Regions from separate parts of the Streptomyces sp. NPDC058664 genome, predicted to be linked through region 1. Evidence: riboswitches for the same ligand, from Rfam matches in the RefSeq annotation. Region 1 holds a riboswitch; the other holds the start of a gene.

Region 1 (5,504 bases):
CGGCACGCCGGTAGAAGGGGCGCACCCGCTCCAGCATCCAGTCGCCGACCGGATCCTGCGCCATGTCGAGCAGGATGAGGTTGACCGGCCACGCGACCTCGACCCGGCCCAGGGCGCGGCCGAGGGCGTCCAGGGGCGCGTTGCGGTCGACACCGTCCCAGGCGGCGAGCTGGACGCCGATGAAGAGGGCGGGTTCGGTGCCCTCGACGCTGGCGAGGGCACGGCGGGCGGTGGTGACGACGCCGGCGGCCTCGAACTCGGCGGACGCGGCGGCGAGGAAGTCGACGGGGTCGTCCTGCCAGTCGGGCTCGAAGAGGCGGACCCGGCCGCCGCTGGCGGGGCCGTCGAGCGGGGTGCGGCCGACGCGGCAGAGCTCGGCGACGGCGGGCGGGGGCAGCGGCACGCCGACGGTTCCGCCGGGGTTCACCGCGATGCCGAGCTGCGGGGGCAGGCCGCGGGCGAAGTCACGGGCGGGCGCGACGGCGAAGGACATGTGGCTGCCGACGCAGGCGAGGAACTGCTGCTCGGAGCTGAAGACGGGGACGTAGGCCGCACCCTCGATCTCCATGGTGGGGAGGTCGAGGTCGGTGCTGTCGGGCCCGCCGCCGTTCGGCAGGGGGACCCAGATCGGGCTGCGTCCGAGCACCTCGACCAACCGGCCTCCGGCCGCCGGGTCGCCCAGTGAGGCGACAAGGACCTCTTCGAGCTCGTTGCCCGGCCACGTCACGTCCACGGTCGCGTTTCCCCTTCTCGCACGGCCTGCCGCACCGGCCGCCCCGGCAGCACCCTAACGCCGCCTCCGCGCCGTCGTGGCCAAAAGGGTACGGAACGAAGGACCGCGGGCCCCGGGGTGTCCGTCAGGCGGTCTCCCGGAAGCCGATCTTCCGCAGGGCGTTCGCCGCGTCCCGGTCGAGCAGGGTGGCGGAGGCGCAGCCGTGCGGGAGGCGACCGGACTCGGCGGCCTCGACGAGCCGGCCGACGGCTCGCCGGTGCCGGGCGAAGGCGTAGGCGGACACGCCCCGGCCGCGGGCGCGCTGCCCCTCGCGGGCGGTGTCCGGGGGGACGTCGAGGAGTACCAGGTGCAGGGACCGGCCGCGGCGGCGGGCCTCGCGGGCGAGCCAGCCGCGCACCCACGACTGGGTGCCGCAGTCGTGCACGACCACTCCGGCGCCGGAGCGCAGGGCGCGGCGCAGCCCCGCGTAGTGCGCGAGCCGGACCAGGGGGCGGTAGACGGCGTACGGCAGGAGGCGGGGCATGCGGGCCTCCCAGCGCTCGCGGGCGTCCTGGGAGTCGATGCCGGCGCCCTCGGCGGCGCGCTTGATGAGGGTCGACTTGCCGCTGCCGGGGAGTCCGGAGACGACCACGAGGTCGCCGGCCGCGAAGGTGAGGGCGCGGGGGCCGCGGCCGCCGCGCTCGCGCAGGTCGCGCAGGAGCCGGCCGCGGCCGCGGGTCCTGGCGCGGGCCCGTTGGGACGGTATGTCCGTACTCGACGCGCATGCGCCGCTGTGCTGGATCCTCATCGCTTCTCCCCCTGCCGGGCCCTGGGAGACCCTTGCCCACAAAGTGTAAAGAAACGGTAATGGGACACAAGCGATATGCCCCGCCGAGCTCGCGTGCAATGATGTGCCCGCCAGGCGCGCACAGTCGCCACACAATCGCATACCGGCCGCTCGAATCCGCGCGGGAGAGTTCCGGACCGCACCGCGTGTCCGGACGCCGAAGGAGCAAGACCCTCCCTTGAATCTCTCAGGCCCCGTACCGCGCGGATGAGGCAGATCTGAAAAGCGGGACACCCTGCCGTGTCCCCACCCAAGGTGCAAGCCGATCTCTCGGAGACGAGATGCTCTCGGTGAACCTCTCAGGTTCCATGACAGATGGGGAGGACGTCCTCGCCGTCATGTGTTTCGTCACCGATCACGCCCTTGGGACCCGGGAGCCACCCTCATGAGCACTGCCCCCCGTCTGACCGCCCTCGATGCCTCGCATCGTTCGCTGGGCGCGACCATGACCGACTTCGCCGGCTGGGACATGCCGCTCCGGTACGGCAGCGAGCGCGACGAGCACGTCGCCGTCCGCACCAAGGCGGGTCTCTTCGACCTCTCCCACATGGGCGAGATCACGGTGACGGGTCCGCAGGCCGTCGACCTGCTCGACTTCGCCCTCGTCGGCAACATCTCCACGGTGGGCAACGGCCGCGCCCGCTACACGATGATCTGCCAGGAGGACGGCGGCATCCTCGACGACCTGATCGTGTACCGCCTCGGCGAGACCGAGTACATGGTGGTCGCCAACGCCTCCAACGCCCAGATCGTCCTGGACGCCCTCGTGGCCCGCTCCGAGGGATTCGACGCCGAGGTCCGCGACGACCGCGACGCGTACGCCCTGATCGCCGTCCAGGGCCCGGAGTCCCCCGGCATCCTGAAGTCGATCACCGACGCCGACCTGGACGGCCTGAAGTACTACGCCGGCCTGCCCGGCACGGTCGCGGGCGTGCCCGCGCTGATCGCCCGTACCGGCTACACCGGCGAGGACGGCTTCGAGCTGTTCCTGAAGCCCGAGCACGCCGAGGGCGTGTGGAAGGCGCTCACCGAGGCGGGCGAGGGCGTCGGCCTGATCCCCTGCGGCCTGTCCTGCCGTGACACGCTCCGCCTGGAGGCGGGCATGCCGCTGTACGGCCACGAGCTGACCACCGCCCTCACCCCCTTCGACGCCGGCCTGGGCCGCGTCGTGAAGTTCGAGAAGCCGGGCGACTTCGTCGGCCGCAAGGCCCTGGAGGCCGCCGCCGAGCGCGCCGAGACCGCCCCGCCGCGCAAGCTCGTCGGCCTGGTCGCCGAGGGCCGCCGGGTCCCCCGCGCGGGCATGTCCGTCGTCAAGGACGGCGTGGTGATCGGCGCGGTCACCTCCGGCGCCCCGTCCCCGACCCTCGGGAAGCCGGTCGCGATGGCCTACGTGGACGCGACGCACGCCACGCCCGGCACCCAGGGTGTAGGTGTGGACATCCGCGGCACCCACGAGCCCTACGAGGTCGTCGCGCTGCCGTTCTACAAGCGCCAGAAGTGACGCAGTCGTCTCACTCCTCGTCTCGCCCCGCGAGACCGACGTTCATCAGTACTCCCCCGATCCAGGAGAATCAGGTCATGAGCAACCCCCAGCAGCTGCGCTACACCAAGGAGCACGAGTGGCTGACGGCCGTCGAGGACGGCGTCGCGACGGTCGGCATCACGGAGTTCGCGGCCAACGCGCTCGGTGACGTCGTCTACGCCCAGCTCCCGGCGGTCGGCGACACCATCACCGCGGGCGAGTCCTGCGGCGAGCTGGAGTCGACCAAGTCCGTCAGCGACCTGTACGCGCCGGTGACCGGTGAGGTCGTCGAGGCCAACCAGGACGTGGTGGACGACCCGTCGCTGGTGAACACGGCTCCGTTCGAGGGTGGCTGGCTGTTCAAGGTACGTGTCGCGGGCGAGCCGGACGACCTGCTCTCCGCCGACGAGTACACCGCGTTCTCCGCCGGCTGAGACCGGGCCCGAGACCCCTAGGGATCGATTCATGTCGCTTCTGAACACCCCCCTCCACGAGCTGGACCCGGACGTCGCCGCCGCCGTCGACGCCGAGCTCCGCCGTCAGCAGTCCACCCTCGAGATGATCGCCTCGGAGAACTTCGCTCCGGTCGCGGTCATGGAGGCGCAGGGCTCCGTCCTCACCAACAAGTACGCCGAGGGCTACCCGGGCCGCCGCTACTACGGCGGCTGCGAGCACGTCGACGTGGCCGAGCAGATCGCGATCGACCGGATCAAGGACCTGTTCGGCGCCGAGTACGCCAACGTCCAGCCGCACTCCGGCGCCTCCGCGAACCAGGCCGCCCTCTTCGCGATCGCCCAGCCGGGCGACACGATCCTGGGTCTGGACCTGGCGCACGGCGGTCACCTCACCCACGGCATGCGCCTGAACTTCTCGGGCAAGCAGTTCAACGTGGTCGCGTACCACGTGGACGAGGCCGGTCTGGTCGACATGGCCGAGGTCGAGCGCCTCGCCAAGGAGCACCGCCCGAAGGTGATCATCGCGGGCTGGTCCGCCTACCCGCGCCAGCTGGACTTCGCCGAGTTCCGCCGGATCGCCGACGAGGTCGAGGCCAAGCTGTGGGTCGACATGGCCCACTTCGCGGGCCTGGTCGCCGCCGGTCTGCACCCGAACCCGGTCGAGTACGCGGACGTGGTGACCTCCACCACGCACAAGACGCTCGGCGGCCCCCGCGGCGGCATCATCCTGGCGAAGAAGGAGTTCGCGAAGAAGCTGAACTCCTCGGTCTTCCCCGGTTTCCAGGGCGGCCCGCTGGAGCACGTGATCGCGGCCAAGGCCGTCTCCTTCAAGGTCGCGGCCTCGGAGGAGTTCAAGGAGCGCCAGCAGCGCACCCTGGACGGCGCCCGCATCATCGCCGAGCGCCTGGTCCGGGACGACGTCACCGCCCACGGTGTCTCGGTCCTGTCCGGCGGCACGGACGTCCACCTGCTCCTCGTCGACCTGCGCGACAGCGAGCTGGACGGCCAGCAGGCCGAGGACCGTCTCCACGAGGTCGGCATCACGGTCAACCGGAACGCCGTTCCGAACGACCCGCGCCCGCCGATGGTCACCTCGGGTCTGCGGATCGGCACGCCGGCGCTCGCGACCCGCGGCTTCCAGGCCGAGGACTTCACCGAGGTCGGCGACATCATCGCGGAGACCCTGAAGCCCGGCTTCGACGCCGACAAGGCCGCATCGCTGAAGGCCCGGGTGACGGCGCTCGCCGACAAGCACCCGCTGTACCCCGGCCTGAAGTAATTTCGTACGATTTAGTTCCGGTTTCGTTCGTACGATACATCCGGGGCACCGCGCACACTGGACAGTGAGCACGGTGCCCCACCCCATGCATGCACGCTTCTCTGCACCACCCCGGCAGACAACGGCGTCTAGCCCCCACAAGGAGTCCTCCCGTGGCCATCTCGGTCTTCGACCTGTTCTCGATCGGCATCGGCCCGTCCAGCTCCCACACGGTGGGCCCGATGCGGGCGGCGCGGATGTTCGCCCGGCGGCTGAAGAACGAGGGCCTGCTGGCCCACACCGCCTCGATACGGGCCGAGCTGTACGGCTCGCTCGGCGCGACCGGCCACGGCCACGGCACCCCGAAGGCGGTGCTCCTCGGCCTCGAGGGCAGCTCGCCCCGCACGGTGAACGTCGAGACCGCGGACGACGAGGTCGAGCGGATCAAGGCGAGCGGCCGGATCAACCTGCTCGGCGCCCACGAGATCCCCTTCGACTTCGACGCCGACCTGATCCTGCACCGGCGCAAGGCGCTGCCGTACCACGCCAACGGGATGACGATCTTCGCGTACGACGCGGAGGGCGGGCTCGTCCTGGAGAAGACGTACTACTCGGTCGGCGGCGGCTTCGTCGTCGACGAGGACGCCGTCCAGGGCGAGAACCCGATCGTCCCCGACGACACCGTCCTGAAGTACCCCTTCCGCACCGGT
Region 2 (5,504 bases), on a different contig from region 1:
AGACGCCGTGCGTCGACGGGTAGGTGATCATCAGCACGGACAGCTCGTCGCGGTACTGCGCGATCTTGGCGCGCAGGTCCTCGACGTCGACCTCGCCGTCGTCGGCGGTCTTGACGACGACGACCTTCATCCCGGCCATCACCGCGGAGGCGGCGTTGGTGCCGTGCGCGGAGGACGGGATGAGGCAGACCGTGCGCTGCTCGTCGCCGTTGGCGCGGTGGTAGGCGCGGACGGCGAGCAGACCGGCCAGCTCGCCCTGCGAACCGGCGTTCGGCTGGATCGACACCTTGTCGTAGCCGGTGACCTCGGAGAGGCGCTCCTCCAGCTCGGTGATGAGCGTGAGGTAGCCCTGCGCCTGCTCGACCGGGGCGAAGGGGTGCATCTGACCGAACTCGGGCCAGGTCACCGCCTCCATCTCGGTCGTCGCGTTCAGCTTCATCGTGCAGGAGCCGAGCGGGATCATGCCGCGGTCGAGCGCGTAGTCGCGGTCCGCGAGCTTGCGCAGGTAGCGCAGCATCGAGGTCTCGGAGCGGTGCGCGTGGAAGACCGGGTGGGTCAGGTACGCGTCGGAGCGCAGCAGCGCGGCGGGGAGCGCGTCCTCGACGACCGCGTCCAGGTCCTCGATGTCGCCGTCGACCCCGAAGGCGCCCCACACGGCGGTGAGCTGGGCGCGCCCGGTGGTCTCGTCGCACGACATGGACACGTGGTCGGCGTCGACGCGGTAAAGGTTGACGCCGGCCTCGCGGGCGGCGGCCACGACGGCGTCGGCCTTGCCGGGCACACGGGCGGTGAGGGTGTCGAAGAAGGCGCCCTGGGTGAGCTCCACGCCCCCGGCCGTCAGGCCGGCGGCGAGGATCGCGGCGTACCGGTGGGTGCGGCGCGCGATGCCCTTGAGGCCCTCGGGGCCGTGGTAGACGGCGTACATGCCGGCCATGACGGCGAGCAGCACCTGAGCCGTGCAGATGTTGCTGGTGGCCTTCTCGCGGCGGATGTGCTGCTCGCGGGTCTGCAGGGCGAGACGGTAGGCGCGGTTGCCGTCGGCGTCGACGGAGACGCCGACGAGACGACCGGGCAGGGAGCGGGCGTGCTTGTCCTGGACGGCCATGTAGCCGGCGTGCGGACCGCCGAAGCCCATCGGGACACCGAAGCGCTGCGTCGTACCGACGGCGATGTCCGCACCCAGCGCGCCCGGCGAGGTGAGCAGGGTCAGCGCGAGCAGGTCGGCGGCGACGGTGACGATCGCGCCGAGCTCGTGGGCGGCGTCGATCAGCGGCTTGATGTCGCGGACGGCGCCGGAGGCACCGGGGTACTGGATCAGCACACCGAAGACACCGCGCTCGGCGACCTCGGCGGGGATGCCCTCGCTCAGGTCGGCGACGACGACCTCGACGCCGGTCGGCTCGGCACGGGTCTCGATGACGGCGATCGTCTGCGGCAGCGCGTCGGCGTCGACGAGGAAGACACCGTTCTTGACCTTGCCGACCCGGCGGGACAGCGACATCGCCTCGGCGGCGGCGGTGCCCTCGTCGAGCAGGGAGGCGCCGGAGGTGGGCAGCCCGGTCAGCTCGGCGACGACGGTCTGGAAGTTCAGCAGGGCCTCGAGGCGGCCCTGGGAGATCTCCGGCTGGTACGGGGTGTACGCGGTGTACCAGGCGGGGTTCTCCATGACGTTCCGGAGAATGACGGGCGGCGTGAAGGTCCCGTAGTAGCCGAGGCCGATCATGGGGGCGAGGACCTGGTTGCGGTCGGCGAGCGTACGCAGCTCGGCGAGGACCTCGGCCTCCGTGCGCGCGGCCGGCAGGTCCAGCGCCTCGGTGTTCTTGATGACGTCCGGCACCGCGGCGGCCGTGAGCTCGTCGAGCGAGCCGTAGCCGACCTGGGCGAGCATCTTGGCGCGCGCCTCGGCGTCGGGCCCGATGTGCCGCTGCTCGAACGGGATGCCCTGTTCGAGTTCGGAGAGCGGAATGCGGTTGGCGGTCATGTACGGAGGCCTCCTGGTCGTCACGACCTGCGAGGGGCACCACGGCGCGGGTACCCGGACGGCCTCCCCCTCTGTCATCTCAACCTGAGAGTTTCACCGGCACGCCTCGCGGCACGCCGACTTTCACCGTCGGTGAGAGCGCATGCCGTCGGACACCGCTCTGCTTTCCAGAGTGACCTCGTCCGCGCGGTACAGGGGCCTGAGAGATTCCGGGGAGGATTTGCTCCTTCGGCGCCCACCGGAAGGTTTCTCCGGGGGACTCTCCCGCACGGGGTCGACAGCCACAGCCAGCCTACCAGCGAGGTTGCGGCTCCCATCGCTCAAGTGGCCGACATCCCAGTTGTGCACTTTCGTAGGGGGTAGAGGGGCAGAGCAGCCGCGACCAGTTGGAGGGACCGTGCAGACCGATATCGATCCGCGCAGCCTGATCGGCCGCAAGGCGTTCGACCGTAACGGACACAAGATCGGAACCGTGGACGAGGTGTACCTGGACGACGCGACCGGCGTCCCGGAGTGGGCAGCCGTCCGCACCGGCCTCTTCAGCCGGGACGCCTTCGTTCCCCTGGACCCGAGCGAGCTGCTCGACGACGGACTCCACATCCCGTACGAGCGGGCCCTCATCAAGGACGCCCCCGACTTCGGCGTGGGCCGCCATCTCTCCCCCGAACAGGAACTCCAGCTCTACCGCCACTACAGCCTGGCACTCCCCCCGCCCCCCACGGACACCCCGGACACGGACTTCGGCCGCCTGGCAGGCCAATGACCGGCACCCGCCCCACCGCGAACGAACCCCCGGGCCGCCCCACAGGACCGGCCCGCGAAGCCGGCACCCCCTCCGCGCCCGGCAGCCGCCGACGGCGCGACTCCCCCATGGGAAGACCGGCACCGCTGCCCAGCGACTCGCACGGGTAGTACGGGGGACCCAGGCCCGGCCGGAAGGCCGGGCCACCACACGTCACTCGCGCCCCCGCCGCACCAACGGCAACGCCTCCCCCGGTACGAGCTCCGGATCGCCCACCGGGAACGTCCGCACCCTCCCCGGCTTCGACCACGGCTCCTCGAACCGCACCGTGACCCGCCCGACCCCGCTCCCCTGCACCCACCCCGCCCCGTACACGGCGTGCCGTACGTCATGCCCCGGCGCCCACTGCCGCTCCACGAGCTCCTCGGCCGCGGGCCCGGGCGCGACGGAGGTCTCGGCCGCGGCCACGGCGACCTCCCCCTCGCCGCCGGCCGGCCCCCCCGCCGCCGTCTCGGCCGCCTCGGCCGTCGCCGCCTCCGCCTGTGCGAACAGGTCCTCCTGCGTGTAGTCCGCGAGCCCGCTCACCCCGACGCCCAGCAGCCGCACGCCCCCCGTCGTGTCCACCGCGTCGAGCAGCCGCCCCGCCGCCTCCCGCACCACGCCCGGGTCGTCCGTCGGGCCCCGAAGCGTCTCCGACCGGGTCAGGGTCGAGAAGTCGTACCGCCGCACCTTCAGCACGATGGTCCGCCCCGAGTGCCCCGAGGCCCGCAGCCGCCCCACGCACCGCTCCGCGAGCCGCTCCACCTCGGTCCTGATCCGCACGCGGTCGTGCAGGTCCACGTCGAAGGTGTCCTCGACCGACACCGACTTGGCGTCCCGCTCGGCCACCACGGGCCGATCGTCGTACCCCTGGGCCATCCGGTACAGCGAGGCCCCGTGCGCCCGCCCGAGGAGCCGTACGAGCTCGTCCTCGCCCGCCTCCGCGAGGTCGAGGACCGTGGTCATGCCGGCCCGCCGCAGGTGCTCACCGGTCGCCGGACCGACGCCGGGCAGGATCCGCACCGACCGGGGCCCGAGCAGCTCCCGTTCGGTTCCTGGTTCGATCAGGGCGAGCCCGTCGGGCTTGGCCTGCTCGGAGGCGATCTTCGCGATCATCTTGGACCCCGCGAGCCCCACGGACCCCGTCAGTCCCGTCGTCGCCAGGATGTCGACCCGCAGCCGCTCCCCGGCGGCCCGGGCGCTCGCGCTGTCGTCGGCGATCCCCCCGGCCTCCAGGTCGACGAAGGCCTCGTCGAGGCTGAGCGGCTCCACCAGCGGCGAGAGCCGTCCGAGCAGCTCCATGACCTGCTCGCTGATCGACCGGTAGAAGGCGAAGCGGGGGACGAGGTAGGCCGCGTTCGGCGCGAGCCGTCGCGCCTGGCCCATGGGCATGGCCGAGTGCACTCCGAACCTGCGCGCCTCGTACGAGGCGGTGGCGACCACGCCGCGCGGTCCGAGACCGCCGACCACCACGGGCTTTCCGCGCAGGCTGGGCTTCGCCGCCTGCTCGGCGGCGGCGAAGAACGCATCCATGTCGAGATGCAGGATCGTCGGCGCGGCTCTCACGGTTCCGATGCTGCCTTACGCCACTGACAACGACGCCGCACCACCGCACGGCCCGTCGGCACCACCGGCAACCACGACGGCCCGGCACCCGCCCGGACCGTCACGGCCCAGGCCTTCGGTCCGGGTTACCGGTTCGGGACAGGCACCGAGGAGCCGGGCCCTCAGACCGCCCTGTCCCGTCGCCGTCTCGCCAGCTCGTCCCCCGGGTTGTGCCCCACGAGCGTCGCGCCCGTGTCGACCCGCTCCCCGTGCAGCTGCGAGAGCGCCGCCTCGACGTCCCGCCAGACCACGCCCACGGCGATGCCGAAGACGCCCTGTCCGCCCTGGAGCAGGCTGACGACCTCGTCGGGCGAGGAGCACTCGTACACCGTGGCCCCGTCGCTCATGAGCGTCATCCGTTCCAGGTCCCGGAAGCCCCGCGCGCGCAGGTGCTGCACGGCGGCCCGGATGTTCTGGAGGGCCACCCCGGTGTCGAGGAAACGCTTGACGATCTTCAGCACGACGACGTCGCGGAAGCTGTAGAGCCGCTGCGTCCCCGACCCGTAGGCGGGCCGTACGCTCGGCTCCACGAGCCCCGTACGCGCCCAGTAGTCCAATTGGCGGTAGGTGATCCCGGCCGCCGCGCAGGCCGTCGGGCCTCGATAGCCGACGACCTCGCCCGTTTCGTCCGGCCCCGTGCCGCCCGCCCCGGTGCCCGCACCGGCTTCCGTACCGAAGTCGCCCACACTGCCGTGAAGCGGATACGGACCGCTCTCTCCGGACACGCGTCCGAGCGAGCTCCCTGCCGTACCGTCCGCGCTGCTCATCACGCCGACCCTCCGTCCTTGACCTGCCCACACGAAGGTAGGCAGTCACTCGGGGTGCGTCAACGATCGCCACACTCGGCACGCCGAGTGATAATCACCCTGAGGGTGGTTTCCCGTGTCTCTCCCGGGGAAAGGCTACTCGAATGCTCTGACGGCACCCCGCGAACGGCCCTCGGCCGCGTCGCTCCGTGTCACTGGCTGTTGGTCCCGAAATCCTCCGGTGAGATCTGGTCGAGGAACTCGCGGAACTTCTCCACCTCGTCCTCCTGCTCGTCCGGAATCGCGATACCGGCGTCGTCCAGCACACCGTCACTGCCGAAGATCGGCGTTCCGGTCCGGAGGGCCAGTGCTATCGCGTCCGACGGCCGCG

What was found. Region 1 has a riboswitch for glycine ahead of gcvT (glycine cleavage system aminomethyltransferase GcvT). Riboswitches for the same ligand answer to the same signal wherever they lie in the genome.
Region 2: another riboswitch for glycine. It lies ahead of gcvP (aminomethyl-transferring glycine dehydrogenase); the one in region 1 lies ahead of gcvT (glycine cleavage system aminomethyltransferase GcvT).

What each region holds. Positions count from the first base shown of each region.
Region 1 covers NZ_JBHXRW010000071.1:23,997-29,500, reverse strand. The annotation lists gene ACFWUY_RS35765 (enhanced serine sensitivity protein SseB) at 1-733, opposite strand, end outside; gene ACFWUY_RS35760 (AAA family ATPase) at 858-1,520, opposite strand; glycine riboswitch at 1,672-1,771, shown strand; gene gcvT (glycine cleavage system aminomethyltransferase GcvT) at 1,945-3,060, shown strand; gene gcvH (glycine cleavage system protein GcvH) at 3,138-3,515, shown strand; gene glyA (serine hydroxymethyltransferase) at 3,547-4,815, shown strand; gene ACFWUY_RS35740 (L-serine ammonia-lyase) at 4,968-5,504, shown strand, end outside.
Region 2 covers NZ_JBHXRW010000101.1:1,104-6,607, forward strand. The annotation lists gene gcvP (aminomethyl-transferring glycine dehydrogenase) at 1-1,981, opposite strand, end outside; glycine riboswitch at 2,159-2,258, opposite strand; gene ACFWUY_RS38810 (PRC-barrel domain-containing protein) at 2,379-2,744, shown strand; gene ACFWUY_RS38815 (DNA polymerase IV) at 2,937-4,328, opposite strand; gene ACFWUY_RS38820 (MerR family transcriptional regulator) at 4,490-5,134, opposite strand; gene ACFWUY_RS38825 (bifunctional nuclease family protein) at 5,326-5,504, opposite strand, start outside.